3 regions of the Rhizobium sp. YTUHZ045 genome follow, and region 1 is predicted to be linked to each of the others. Evidence: riboswitches for the same ligand, from Rfam matches in the RefSeq annotation. Region 1 holds a riboswitch; each other region holds the start of a gene.

Region 1 (4,655 bases):
CGCCCGCCAAGGTAAGCGACGAGTCGTCCATAGCTCTCGCGCGCCACCCGCTCTGCTACACCTCGGGCAACGCTGGAACCAGAAACCGTCATCCCGCATATTCCGACGCATCCCTGATGCGACGAACCTCAACCGTTCCCCAGGTCGCGGCAGGACAGCGTGCCGCCCATTTGTTGGCCTCGTCCATATCGGCGACGTCGATGATAAAGTACCCACCGAACTGTTCGCGAACATCGGCATAAGGGCCGTCCAAAACGCTGACCTCGTTTCCTTGAACACGAACGAGACTGGCCTCAGAGGAACTGACGAGCGCATTGCTGGAGACAAATGCTGCCGCCTTCTCCAGCGCTTGTTGATAGGCATACATCTGCTACATGAAGCGCCCCATGTCCTGAGGCGCTATGGACCTCCCGGCAGTTTCGTCCGCATGCAGCATCAGCATGTAGCGCATCGCTTTATCCTCAGTGAAACCAATTCCCCGCGGGAACGAGCGCCGAGAATAACAATTCGGATGAAGAAGGGAACTGCTGGTGACGGCTCAGTGTCCGCCTCCGGATGCAACGAGTGCCGACTTACCTCACGGAAGAATACCCGCATCTTCTGGATAAAATCTCGAAAATGCGCTAGGAATTGATCCAAGCTTATTAAGAGAAACACGTTAAGAGACAAGGTACGGCGGATGGACGCCACCTTTGACCGATCGACACTTTCTCATTCCCGGACGACGCCGTGAAACGCCGAAATCTGTCTCTTGCTCTTATGCTTGCGCTGGCATCACCGGCCGCAGCACAGACCAGCGCTATTTGCAACGACTTGCGCGGTCGCCTTGCCGACCTGCCACGATCGATCGGTAGCAATAACGGGCCGGAAGCGCGCCAATATGCAAATGCCATGGCCGAGCAGAACCTCGAGCTGCGCAAGGTCCGCAACGATCTGCGCAATAACGGATGCACTTCCGGCAGCATGGTCGTGATTGGCAGTGACAACGCCGATTTTTGCGCCGAACTCTCTGACGCCGAAGCCCGGATGATCGACAATATCCGTTATCTCCAGGAGCGCCGCGACGAGCTGCGCAACCAGGGCGACGGCACTGACGACGCGCGCCGAGAATTGACGGCGGCACTCGAACGCAACGGCTGCAACAGCGACAATTTCTATGCCCCGACCGAGCGTAGCGCAGACGACCCCGCCCCGAGTGTCGAGGAACAGGCGATGCGCACCGATACCTTCATTCCGCTCGGCGGCGGTGAAGAGACCGATCTGCGTTACGGCCTGCCGAGGGCCGAAATGTTTTCACCGATCAGCACCATCTGCGTGCGCAGCTGCGACGGTGGCTTCTTCCCGATTAGCTCAAATACCAGTTCGGTGGATTTCGGCCGCGATGCCCAGACTTGCGCCAAGATGTGCCCCGGCATTGAAACCGAGCTCTTCTATCGCGACGTGACCAGCACCGACTCCTCGAACATGATCTCGGTCGCAACGGGCGCGCCCTATAGCGCCATGAAGAACGCTTTTGTCTACAAGAACCGCGCGCCTGGCGAGAAAAATTCCTGCGCCTGCAATCTCACCGCCTATTACGAGGAGATGCGCGGCAAGCAGGCCCTGAGCGAACCGCCGCAGCAGGGCTCGATCACGACGGTCCGCACTAAACCGCCGACGAAAGATACTGCGGCAGCATCAGCCCCGCCGCAGCCATCCGTTGCCGAACGTCCCTACGACCCCACGCAGAACAAGGTTCGTCAGGTCGGCCCGCAATTCCTTGCCGGCGACCAGGGTTCGATCGACCTTGCCAATCCGGCGACGCCGGGTCCGCAACCACAGCAGCAGTAATTGCTACGGGTCGTTGCGTCCCCATCCGTCGTGGAAAACGAGTTCCTCGAGCGGCAGCCGCTGCCGCCAACCTTTGACCGAAAGTTCCGGTTCGTCATAAAGACGGTCGACAAAGCCGGCGCAGAGCCAGGCGACCACCTCGATATGCTCCGGTATGCCGAGAATTGTTTTCAGGTCGCCTTCATGAAAGATGCTGACCCAGCCGATGCCGACCCCTTCGGCGCGGGCCGCGAGCCAGAGATTCTGAATGGCGCAAACGGTCGAATAGGAATCCATCCTCGGATTGTGCGTCCGTCCCAGCACCACGCTGCCGCCGCGGGTGGGATCGCAGGTTACGCATATGCCGAGCGGCGCCTCCACGATGCCTTCGAGCTTGAGGGATCGATAGGCCTGCCGCCGCTCGCCTTCGAACATCGAAGCTGCCTCTTCGTTGGCCACGGCAAAGGCGTTGCGCACGCGGGTGCGGACGGTTGCACTTTTCACGAGAATGAAATTCCATGGCTGCATGAAGCCGACCGACGGCGCATGATGGGCGGCGGTCAGGAGCCGCGCCACGACATCGTCGGGCAAGGGATCGGGCAGGAACTGGCTGCGCACGTCACGCCGCGTCATGATTGCGTGATAGACGGCTTCACGTTCGGCCATGGAAAAACCGGATGCCGCCGAAAGGGCATCCGCATAAGAGGGTCGCATCGTCAAATCCCCAACAACGCAACCGCCCGCCGTCCGCGCGGGTTGGGTCTATCTCGCCAGGCCGGTCTTCTGACTCGGCTTCATCCATCTGCCGCAGCCTTCCCGGCAAAGCCAGTGGCGTGATGAAGCGGCAGACGTCGGCCTTACAGCGTTGGGCACGTTCCGGCCTTGCACCGGATTCCCGATTCTCCCGCCTCGAGGGCGGGCACCTGACGGCGCATCTATTTCAGGAAATCGGAACGGAGGCAAGCGTCGGCACGTCAGCCTTAAAGAGGCGAACCCGTGATTTCGCCTCGCAAATTTTGCGTGACAATGAGCGGCCGCGACGCTACATACGCGGAATGTCGACGACTTCAGCCTACGCCTCCTCGCGATTTTATTCGTACCGCTGCTTCCAGCGGATGCGGGTCTGTGCGTAACTGAATTCAACGCGACGACAACCCGAACAGCCGCTAGTCTACCTGGCGGCTTTTCTGTTCCGCACGGTATGACCAAACAGGAGCCATGCCGTGCCCGACACCATCGATGATCTGCGTATTCTCGAGATCACCCCGCTGACCAGACCCGCCGATGTCATCGCGGAAATCCCCCGAACCGCCGCCGTCAGCGAGACGGTGACCAGCAACCGCCACGCGATCCATGAGATTCTCGAGGGTGAAGACGACCGCCTGATCGTCGTCATCGGCCCCTGCTCCATCCACGATCCGGTTGCTGCACGCGAGTATGCCGCGCGGCTGGCCGAGCAGCGACAGCGCTTCTCCAGTGATCTGGAAATCGTCATGCGCGTCTATTTCGAAAAGCCGCGCACCACAGTCGGCTGGAAGGGCTTGATGAACGACCCGCATCTCGACGGCAGCTACCGCATCGAGGAAGGGCTGCGCATTGCCCGGCGCCTGCTGCTCGACATCAATGCCATGGAGCTTCCCGCCGGCGTCGAGTTCCTCGACACGATCACGCCGCAATACATTGCCGACCTCGTCAGCTGGGGCGCGATCGGCGCGCGCACGACCGAAAGCCAGATCCATCGCCAGCTCGCCTCCGGCCTCTCCTGCCCGATCGGCTTCAAGAACGGCACCGACGGAGGCGCTCGCGTCGCGATCGACGCGATCCTGGCCGCTTCACAACCGCACCACTTCCCGGCCGTCACCAAGGACGGACAGGCGGCAATCGCTTCGACGAAGGGCAATGAGGACTGCCACATCATTCTGCGCGGCGGCAAGCGGCCGAATTATGAGGCGGCCGATGTCGGAGCCGTCACAGCGGAATGCCTGAAACTCGGGGTCACCCCGCGCATCCTCATCGACGCCAGCCATGCCAACAGCAGCAAGGATCCGATGAACCAGCCACGGGTTGTCAAGGACGTCGCCGGACAGATCTCCGCGGGCAATCACCACATCAAGGGCATGATGATCGAAAGCAACCTCGTTGCCGGCCGCCAGGATCTCGTTCCCGGCAAGCCGCTGGTCTACGGCCAGTCCATCACCGATGGCTGCATTGACTGGGATATGTCGGTGAGTGTGCTGGAAGATCTGGCGGACGCCGCTCGCAGGCGGCGCCGAGCGGCAGCGGCTTAAGCCGCCGGAAAATACCTGACATAGGCAAACTCGTCACCATCAGGTGACCAGCAGGGCACGTTGATCGTGCCCTGCCCGCCGAAAAGCTCGAACAGCGTCTTCAGGTTGCCGCCGTCCATATCCATCAGCCGCAGCCGCACGTCGAGATCGCGCGGATGGTCGAAGACCGAAGGATCGTAGGACAGGATCAGCACCTTGTCGTTTTTGGGCGATGGATGGGGAAACCAGTTCCCCTGATTGTCCGACGTCACCTGTTCGAGGCCTGTGCCATCCGGATGGATGCGCCAGATCTGCATCAGCCCGGTGCGGCTGGAATTGAAATAGATCCATTGGCCGTCGGCGGAATAATCCGGCCCGTCGTTGCGGCCTTCGCCATGCGTCAGCCGCGTCTCGACGCCGCCGTCGATGGAGATCGTATAAATGTCGAAAAGATCGTCGCGAATGCCGCAATAGGCGAGCTGGCGGCCATCCGGTGACCAGCCATGCCAATAGGACGGCTGGTTTTGGGTGATGAGCCGCGGCGTGCCGCCTTCGACCGGCAGGATGTAGATCGTCGAC
Region 2 (4,655 bases), 130 kb from region 1:
GCCCAGTTGGCGGCAAGCGCAGCCACATAGGCCATGCGCCCCACATCCGGCTCGCTGGAAACGATATTGGCCTCAACCGCAGCATCGTAGCGGGCGGCAGATTTGAAGGAGACGGCGCGCGACAGGACGCGGCCGTCCACCTCCGGCAGCGCGACGTTCATGCCGAGATCGCGGGCGGACAATCCTTGCGATGAGGCCGTCCAGGCTTCCCGCGACGAGGCCGAAAAGATCGCCTGCAGAACGATGGCGTCATTGGCCTCCAGCACCGTCGGTTCGCGATCGGCCCCAGGGGCGGAGACGGCGAAGCCCGTCGTGTTGATGACGACGTCGGGTTTGAGGTCGGCGAAGATGGATTCGAGGATGCCTTTGGAGATCGGGTCCTTGAGGCTGTAGGCGAAGACTGGCAACGGGCGAAGACCCCGCGACCGCAGGGCTTCGATCAGGGTTTCGACGGGGCGGGTTTCGCCGCTCTGCACGAGGGCGCGGTAGAAGGCTATGGCGATGATAGGACGAATGGTGGGTTCGATTTCCACCTTCTCCGTCGAATATGCGGTGCTCTGGTCTGCCGTCGAGTACGCGGTACCCCCCTCTGTCCTGCCGGACATCTCCCCCACAAGGGGGGAGATCGAATCGTGGAAGGTCTCTCCCCAAACAACCGATGTAGGGCGATAATCTCGCCCCTTGCCGATCTCCCCCCTTGTGGGGGAGATGTCCGGCAGGACAGAGGGGGGTGTCACGACTTCGACAGCCAAGGAAGACGCGCTTGAAACAAGCCTCTTCCATCCCTCAATCCCAACCAGCCCTCTCCCCGGCCACCAGATCCCCGCCTTCATCAGCGGCGCGGCCGGCGTCGGCTTCTCCTCCCCCGAAAGCATCGCCGCTGCATAGGCAAGAAAGCCCCGCGCATTGGCGTCGCCGCCCTCGATCAGATAGCCCCACAGCGCATTGAGATCCTCCAACGCCACATTGGAAAACGGCGTCAGTCCGGCATCTGGCTTGGCATCCCCCGGCAGCACTGCAATCAGCGCGCCATTCCGCGCAGCAACCGCATGCAGCGCCTCCAGCGCATAGTGGAAATAGCTCGCCCCGCCCAACGCCCGCACGATGATCAGCCTCGCATGCTGCGCCGTCCGCTCGACATAGGTATCGACCGACATCGGATGCTTCAGGCTCATCAGGCTTGCAAGCCTCAGCGAATAGCCCGCCACTCCGCCGGCATACGCCGCGGCGATCGCTGCAAGCTCGGTGTCGGCGGCCGAGAGGAACAAGATATCGCCAGGCGTCTGCCCGAGGTCGATCGCCTCTTCGCCGTCGCTGATCGATCCTTGCTGGGCCAGAAGCAGATGCATCGACTATCCCTAAGCGAGCGCTTCGATCGCCTTGCGCACCGCGTCCTGATCCATCTCATGCAGGCCGATGACGACGAGGCGGGTGCTGCGCGCTTCATCAGGCGCCCAGGCGCGGTCGAAATACTGATCGATGCGGGCACCGACGGCCTGCAGCTGCAGGCGCATCGGCTTGCCGGAAACGTCGATGAAGCCTTTGAGGCGCAGTACGTCATGCGCGGCGATGATGGCCTTCAGCCTCTCGACGAAACCTGCCGTATCGGAGATGGCGCCGAGTTCGACGACGAAACTGTCGAATTCGTCGTGATCATGCGGCTCGCCCTCTTCATGCTCCAGCTCGTGATGGGATTTGCGGTTGCCGATATCGTCTTCCGTGCCGATGCCTAGGCCGAGCAGCACGCTTGCCGGCACCGCGCCATTCCTGGCCTCGATCATCACGGGTTTGCGGGCGATGCGCGAGGCAACCTCGCTCTTGACGCGTCCAAGGCCATCGCTGTCGATCAGGTCGGTCTTGTTGAGCACGATCAGGTCGGCGCAGGTCAGCTGATCTTCGAAGAGCTCCTCGATCGGGCTTTCATGATCGAGCGATTCATCCTCGGCGCGGCGCGCATCGACGGCATCATGATCATCCGCAAAACGGCCTGCGGCAACCGCAGCGCTGTCGACCACGGTGACAACGCCGTCGACGGTGACTTCGCTGCGGATATCGGGCCAGTTGAAGGCGGCGACGAGCGGCTGCGGCAGGGCAAGACCCGAGGTCTCGATGACGATATGGTCGGGGCGCTGGTCGCGCTCCAGAAGTTTGGTCATGGTCGGAATGAAATCGTCGGCCACGGTGCAGCAGATGCAGCCGTTCGTGAGTTCGATGATGTCGTCCTCGGTGCAGTTCTCCGCGCCGCAGCCCTTCAGCACATCGCCGTCGACGCCGAGATCGCCGAACTCGTTGATGATGAGCGCGATCTTCCTGCCGCCGGCATTGGTCAGCAGGTTGCGGATCATCGTCGTCTTGCCGGCGCCGAGAAAGCCGGTGATGACGGTTGCGGGGATTTTCTGCTGGTTCATGGAACTTCAACCCTTCATTTTCAGCGGCAGACCGGCCGCGATGAAATAGACTTCGGCGGCCTTCGTCGCGATCATTTGATGCAGCCGCCCGGCATGATCGCGAAATTCCCGCGCCATGCGATTGTCAGGCACGATGCCGAGGCCGACTTCGTTGGAAACGATGACGAGCCGCGCCTTCGCCTGCGGCAGCCAGCCGGCAAGCGCAGCAGCCTGAACCGCGATATCGCGCCCCTCCATCATCAAATTGGTGAGCCACAGCGTCAGGCAATCGACCAGGATCGCCCTGCCCTCACCGTCGATAGCTGCAAGCTTGCCGACGAGATCAAGCGGCTCCTCATGCGTCGTCCAGGAAGGACCGCGATCGTCCTGGTGCTGGTCGATACGCGCCTGCATCTCGTCGTCCCAGGCGCGGCCGGTCGCGATGTAATGCCGCTCGAGGCCGGTGGAAATGACGATATTTTCGGCGAAACGGGATTTGCCGGAGCGGGCGCCGCCGAGGATGAGGGTAGCGGTCATGCTCGGCCGCTCCTGGGAGAGAAGGCATAATCGAGGCTTGTTTCGGGTGGGTATTCCTTGACGGCTGAGGGTGCGACACCCCCCTCTGTCCTGCCGGACATCTCCCCCACAAGGGGGGAGATTGAATCGCGGCACGGGTCTTCCCAAACAACCGATGTAGGGCGAAGGTCTCGCTTCTTGCCGGTCTCCCCCCTTGTGGAGGGTCCGGAGGACGGGTCGAGACCCGCGGCTCGACCCCGGCAGTCGGGCAGGACAGAGGGGGGTACCGCATACTCGACACAGGCGGCCGAAAGCACCGCACCGCCGCCACTGCATCGCGCCACCGAAGGCAGCGCTGAATTCAATCGTTCAGCCAAAACAACCTCCGTGCTGGCAGTGGACCTCTGGCCCAGGATTGGGCTCGTCGCCCGGCGCGCATGGCAGGTCTCCTGGCTCGCGGGTATCGGCCGCGATCGGGGCGGACCGGAAACCGGTCGCCCCGCATCGTGCCAGCGGATCCGCCTCGCCTTCCCGGCTGCATCGGTGAAAAGGTGGACGATTCGTAGAAATAGAGGCGTCCGACCCCGGTTGATCACCATGCATGTCCAGTGGCTTTTCCGACATGTCGCCATCCTGCTCGCCTGCACGATTGCGGGCTGCCGGCCGGAAGGGCTCGATGCCGGATGGAAGACCCTGACCGCTCTACAGTCGCGGGGTCGGCTGTGATAAGGGCGCCCGGCTTGGGTCCGCCCCGTCACATTCCCTTTTCATCCGGAAGGGCGCAACGCCGATCCGGAACCATCCGTTATGTCAGGATGGTCAAGCGACCATCCGTTGAGGGATGGTTAGGCAAGCCGGGGGCTGAAGTCAATCGACCTTCGCAGCCCTCCTCTAGCGCGAGGGGGCGAAAGGTCACGCCAATACCACTGACTCTACCGGAAATATCGTCTTTTATCAGTAATTTACGTCATAAATATTTGACCGGCCCGCCGGCTTTTCGCCGCAATTGCGCTGCAAGCCGGTTGCGCCATCGCCCTTGACCGGGCCTCTCCCCGCCTAGTTGTCTAGCCATGCTTACGAAATTGGATCGGCGCCGCCTGCGTGCGCTGCGAGTTTTCCTCGATCCGGGGCGGTTGCGCGCCCTCACTCGCCGCAGCGAAGTCGGCCTCTCGCTGGCGGGCGCCATCGTCGGCATCGCCTCGGGACTTGCCGTGACCGGCATGAGCTATGTCTCCAACGAGCTGCACCAGCAGGTGTTCGGCATCGCCGACAGTGAAAGGTTGAGCGCCTCGGTCATCGAAGACAAGATGCTGCTGCTCGCCGCCCCGGTCATCGGCGGCGCCCTGCTCGGCCTGCTGCTCCTGGTGCTCGCCAAGCGGCGCAAGAAACCGATGGTCGACCCGATCGAGGCCAATGCGCTGCATGGCGGCCGCCTGTCGCTGACCGACAGCATCATCGTTGCCGTACAGAATCTGATCTCCAACGGCTTCGGCGCCTCGGTCGGCCTGGAGGCCGGCTACACCCAGCTTGCCGCCGGCCTCGCCTCGAAATTCGGCCTGAAGCTGCAGCTGCGCCGTTCGGACCTGCGCATCCTTGTCGGCTGCGGTGCGGCCGGCGCCATCGCCGCCGCCTTCAACGCGCCGCTGACCGGCGCCTTCTACGCCTTCGAGCTGATCATCGGCAGCTATACGATCGTCTCGCTGACCCCGGTCGTCACCTCCGCCCTCGTATCCACGCTCGTCGCCAGGCTGC
Region 3 (4,655 bases), 1.5 Mb from region 1:
TCTCGAAACCGAGCTCGCGCGCGTGGCGGATGAAAGCAAGGCGGCTGATCTCGGCAGGTTCGAAGGATCGCTGGTTGCCTTCGCTGCGGCTCGGGGCCGCAAGCAGGCCGATGCTCTCGTAATAGCGCACCGTCGGCACTTTGACGCCGCTCCGGCGGGCCGCCTCGCCAATCGTGATCTTTTTCATGATTTTTCTCTTGCACCTCTAGTCGCTAGAGGATGTAGGAGGGATGCTTCTGTTTGACAAGGAAGCGGATATGGCTGAGACGAGCGAGACACGATACAGGGTCGGTGGCATGGATTGCGCCGCCTGCGCGAGCAAGATCGATACCGCAGTCAGGCGCATAGCAGGCGTTGCCGATGTCTCAGTCTCGGTGGTGACAGGCACCATGACCATCCGGCATGACGGCAGCAGCGATCTCAAGGCGGTCGAGAAGAAGGTGACGGGGCTTGGTTATTCCGTTTCGCCCTTTGCCGGAAATGCGACGCCTGCGCGTGAAGACCGCCGGCACCATCATCACGATCATGCCGCTCATGGCCATGGAGATCACGACCATGCCGGGCATGATCACGACCATGCCCATGACGAGAAGGAAATCGAAGGCTCGCATGGGCACGACGATGCACCGATGACCGGTCCCTGGTGGCGGAGCAGGAAGGGCCGGCTGACCATTTTTTCGGGTGCGGCGCTCGTTGCCGCCTATGCCGTCGGCCATCTGGTGCCGGCGGTCGCGTCCTACGCCTTCATCGTCGCCATGCTGGTCGGTCTGGCTCCGATCGCGCGGCGCGCTGTCATGGCGGCATTCTCCGGCACGCCGTTCTCGATCGAGATGCTGATGACGATCGCCGCCGTCGGCGCTGTTATCATCAATGCCGGCGAGGAAGCGGCGACGGTCGTATTCCTGTTTCTCGTCGGCGAGTTGCTCGAAGGCGTGGCGGCGGGCAAGGCGCGTGAAAGCATACAGTCGCTGACGGCCCTGGTGCCGAAGACCGCGCTGCTCGAAGACAATGGGCAGATGCGAGAGGTGCCGGCTGAAAGCCTTGCCGTCGGCACGGTTATCATGGTTCGCCCCGGCGATCGCATCTCTGCCGACGGCGTCATCGTATCAGGCGAGAGCGCGATCGACGAGGCTCCGGTGACGGGCGAGAGCACGCCGGTGCGCAAGGGCGTCGACGCCGTGGTCTATGCCGGTACGGTCAATGGCGATGCGGTGCTGAGGGTTCGCGTCACGGCGGCTGCTGCCGACAATACTATCGCCCGCGTCGTCAAGCTGGTGGAAGAAGCGCAGGAATCGAAGGCGCCGACGGAGCGCTTCATCGAGCGGTTTTCGCGCTACTACACGCCGGGTGTGGTCGTCGTTGCCGCGCTGGTCGCGGTCGTTCCGCCGCCGTTCTTCGGCGGCGCGTGGAGTGAGTGGATCTACAAGGGTCTTGCCATCCTGCTGATCGGCTGCCCTTGCGCCCTCGTCATCTCGACGCCGGCGGCGATCGCGGCTTCGCTGTCGGCGGGCGCGAGGCGCGGGCTGCTGATGAAGGGCGGTGCGGTCCTGGAGACGCTCGGCAAGGTGACGATGGTCGCCTTCGACAAGACGGGCACGCTGACGGAAGGCAAGCCTCGGGTGACCGACATCCTTTCCTTTGGATTGGGTGAGGCGCAGCTCCTGTCGCGCGCGGCGGTGCTCGAGCAGGGCTCCAGCCATCCGCTGGCACAGGCGATTCTCCACCGCGCCAAGGCGGACGGCGTGCCCGTGCCACCCGCCTTCGAGCTGGAAGCGCTGCCGGGCAAGGGTGTCACCGGCAAAATCGGCGGCGAGGCAGTTGATCTCTTGTCGCCGCCAGCCGCCCGCGAGCGGGCGGCACTTAACGCGGAACAGGAGGCGCGTATTGCAGGGCTCAATGATGAGGGCAAGAGCGTGTCGGTGCTGCTCGTCAATGGCGCTGCGTCTGGCCTGATCGCCATGCGCGACGAGCCGCGCGAGGACGCCGCGGCCGGGCTCTCGGCGCTCAAATTGGCCGGTGTCAAGGCGATGATGCTGACCGGCGACAACAAGCGGACGGCGGCAGCGGTCGCAGACATGCTCGGCATCGACTGGCGGGGCGAGACGATGCCCGAGGACAAGCAGCGGGTCGTCGGCGAATTGAAGCGCAAGGGCTTCATAGTCGCCAAGGTCGGCGACGGCATCAACGACGCGCCGGCGCTCGCCGCCGCCGACATCGGTATCGCCATGGGCGGCGGCACCGATGTGGCGCTGGAGACGGCCGATGCCGCCGTGCTGCACGGGCGCGTTGGCGACGTGGCGCGAATGATCGCGCTTTCGCAGCGGACGATGCGCAATATCCTCGAGAATATCATCATTGCACTCGGGCTGAAGGCTGTCTTCCTGGTGACCACGATCATCGGGATCACCGGGCTCTGGCCGGCGATTCTCGCCGATACCGGAGCCACCGTGCTGGTTACGATCAACGCGCTCAGGCTGCTCCGCGTAGAGGAATAAATCCTTTCCTCTTCGGAGCGCCGATTAGGGCCGATCCGGAATCGAAAACCGCAGAGCCGGCTACAGGCCGGCTCTCGTCGTTCAGGCCTTCTCCACAGTTCGTTTTGTTTAAGCCTTCATTATCCATGTTTTTCACAGGAACGCAGTGATTTCAAACCTGCCGTAACGCAACGCACAAACCATCCGTTGACGTGAATTTCGATTCGCGTACTATATCTAGTGTTCAAGGTTCCTTCGATTCGTGAGGATCGCGGGCTAAGACGGGAATACGGTGCGTCTCGCCATGAGGGTGGGGCAAGGCCGGAGCTGCCCCCGCAACTGTGAGCGGAGAGCAACTGTCCGATTTCGGGTCACTGGGGCATGATGCCTCGGGAAGGCTGGGCAGGTGCTTCGACCCGTGAGCCAGGAGACCTGCCTTGAATGAAACGTCCACGGGCGGGGTGTCCGGAAGGTCGCGTGCATGCAGCGGAATGATCCGCGCTGTTGCGCTGCCCCGAACGACCGCATGAGCACTTCGGGGTTTGAAGTCATGTCGAGAGCATCAAGGCCGGCGCCCGCGCACATCCTGCGAGGGACCAAGTCAGGCGTTTAAAGCGCCAACCTTGCCAGATCACTATCAAGCATTTCCCCGGACGCCGCATGGCGCCCGATCCCAGTCCTGCGTCCTGAATTCATTGACTTCACGAGGAACATGATGAGCGTTACCGTTTACAGCAAGCCGGCCTGTGTCCAATGCACGGCCACTTACCGCGCCCTCGATCGCCTGGGCGTGGATTATGAGATCGTCGATATTTCCGAGGATGCCGAAGCGCTCGATCGCGTGCGTGGCATGGGCTACATGCAGGTTCCGGTCGTCGTTGCCGGCGAGCAGCATTGGGCGGGCTTCCGCCCCGACATGATCAGCGCGCTCTCCTGACCGGAGAAAAGGAGTGGGGCTGATCGTCTATTATTCCAGCCGATCCGGGAACACCCATCGTTTCGTCGAGAAGCTGGGATTGCGCGCGGCGCGCATTCCCCTCGGCGCTGAGGCCATCCACATTCGCGAACCCTATGTGCTGATCTCGCCTACCTATTGCGGTGACGGCGGCAAGGGGGCCGTGCCCAAGCAGGTGATCCGCTTCCTCAACGAGGCGGAAAACCGCTCCAACATCCGCGGCGTGATTGCTGCGGGCAACAGCAATTTCGGCAAGACCTATGGGCTCGCCGGCGATGTCATCTCGAAGAAGTGCCAGGTGCCGTACCTCTACAGGTTCGAGCTCATGGGAACTGCCGAGGATATCGCCAATGTCAAAGACGGGATGGGACGATTTTGGACACGGGAACAAATCTGACGCGGGACGCGGGCGCAAAACCGCTGAAAGCGGCCGAAACACTCGACTATCATGCACTGAACGCGATGCTGAACCTCTACGACGACGAGGGAAAGATCCAGCTCGACAAGGATCGCGTGGCGGCCAAGCAATATTTCCTGCAGCATGTGAACCAGAACACCGTGTTCTTTCACAATCTTCGGGAAAAGCTCGATTACCTCGTCGCGGAGGGCTATTACGAGCAGGAGGTTCTCGACCAGTATTCCTTCAATTTCGTCCGCGACCTGTTCGATCAGGCCTATGGCAAGAAATTCCGGTTTCCTACCTTCCTCGGGGCTTTCAAATATTACACCAGCTATACGCTGAAGACCTTCGACGGAAAGCGCTATCTCGAGCGCTACGAAGACCGCATCTGCATGGTGGCGCTGGCTTTGGCGCGCGGCGATGAGGCCCTTGCTCGCGACATAGTCGACGAGATCATTTCCGGCCGCTTCCAGCCGGCAACGCCCACCTTCCTCAATGCCGGCAAGAAGCAGCGCGGCGAACTCGTTTCCTGTTTCCTGCTGCGCGTCGAGGACAACATGGAATCGATCGGCCGGTCGATCAATTCGGCGCTGCAGTTGTCGAAACGCGGCGGCGGCGTGGCCCTGTCGCTGACCAATATCCGCGAGGCGGGCGCGCCGATCAAGCAGATCGAAAACCAGTCCTCCGGCATCATCCCCGTCATGAAGCTCCTGGAAGACAGCTTCTCCTATGCCAATCAGCTCGGTGCGCGCCAGGGGGCGGGTGCGGTTTATCTGAACGCCCATCATCCCGATATCATGCGCTTTCTCGACACCAAGCGTGAAAA

The links. Region 1 has a riboswitch for cobalamin ahead of bluB (5,6-dimethylbenzimidazole synthase). Riboswitches for the same ligand answer to the same signal wherever they lie in the genome.
Region 2: linked by a shared signal. The riboswitch ahead of cobU (bifunctional adenosylcobinamide kinase/adenosylcobinamide-phosphate guanylyltransferase) and the one ahead of bluB (5,6-dimethylbenzimidazole synthase) in region 1 are both predicted to bind cobalamin.
Region 3: linked by a shared signal. The riboswitch ahead of nrdH (glutaredoxin-like protein NrdH) and the one ahead of bluB (5,6-dimethylbenzimidazole synthase) in region 1 are both predicted to bind cobalamin.

What each region holds. Positions count from the first base shown of each region.
Region 1 is NZ_CP101432.1:2,138,860-2,143,514, forward strand. Features, by position in the region: gene NMA58_RS10835 (RNA polymerase sigma factor) at 1-92, opposite strand, end outside; gene NMA58_RS10840 (YciI family protein) at 89-367, opposite strand; gene NMA58_RS10845 (DUF2865 domain-containing protein) at 730-1,830, shown strand; gene bluB (5,6-dimethylbenzimidazole synthase) at 1,834-2,523, opposite strand; cobalamin riboswitch at 2,566-2,751, opposite strand; gene NMA58_RS10855 (3-deoxy-7-phosphoheptulonate synthase) at 3,033-4,097, shown strand; gene NMA58_RS10860 (TolB family protein) at 4,094-4,655, opposite strand, start outside.
Region 2 is NZ_CP101432.1:2,272,974-2,277,628, forward strand. Features, by position in the region: gene cobN (cobaltochelatase subunit CobN) at 1-1,349, opposite strand, end outside; gene cobW (cobalamin biosynthesis protein CobW) at 1,359-2,408, opposite strand; gene cobU (bifunctional adenosylcobinamide kinase/adenosylcobinamide-phosphate guanylyltransferase) at 2,415-2,924, opposite strand; cobalamin riboswitch at 3,326-3,721, opposite strand; gene NMA58_RS11535 (chloride channel protein) at 3,974-4,655, shown strand, end outside.
Region 3 is NZ_CP101432.1:3,673,382-3,678,036, reverse strand. Features, by position in the region: gene NMA58_RS18145 (MerR family transcriptional regulator) at 1-187, opposite strand, end outside; gene NMA58_RS18140 (heavy metal translocating P-type ATPase) at 258-2,495, shown strand; cobalamin riboswitch at 2,705-2,928, shown strand; gene nrdH (glutaredoxin-like protein NrdH) at 3,190-3,411, shown strand; gene nrdI (class Ib ribonucleoside-diphosphate reductase assembly flavoprotein NrdI) at 3,425-3,826, shown strand; gene nrdE (class 1b ribonucleoside-diphosphate reductase subunit alpha) at 3,805-4,655, shown strand, end outside.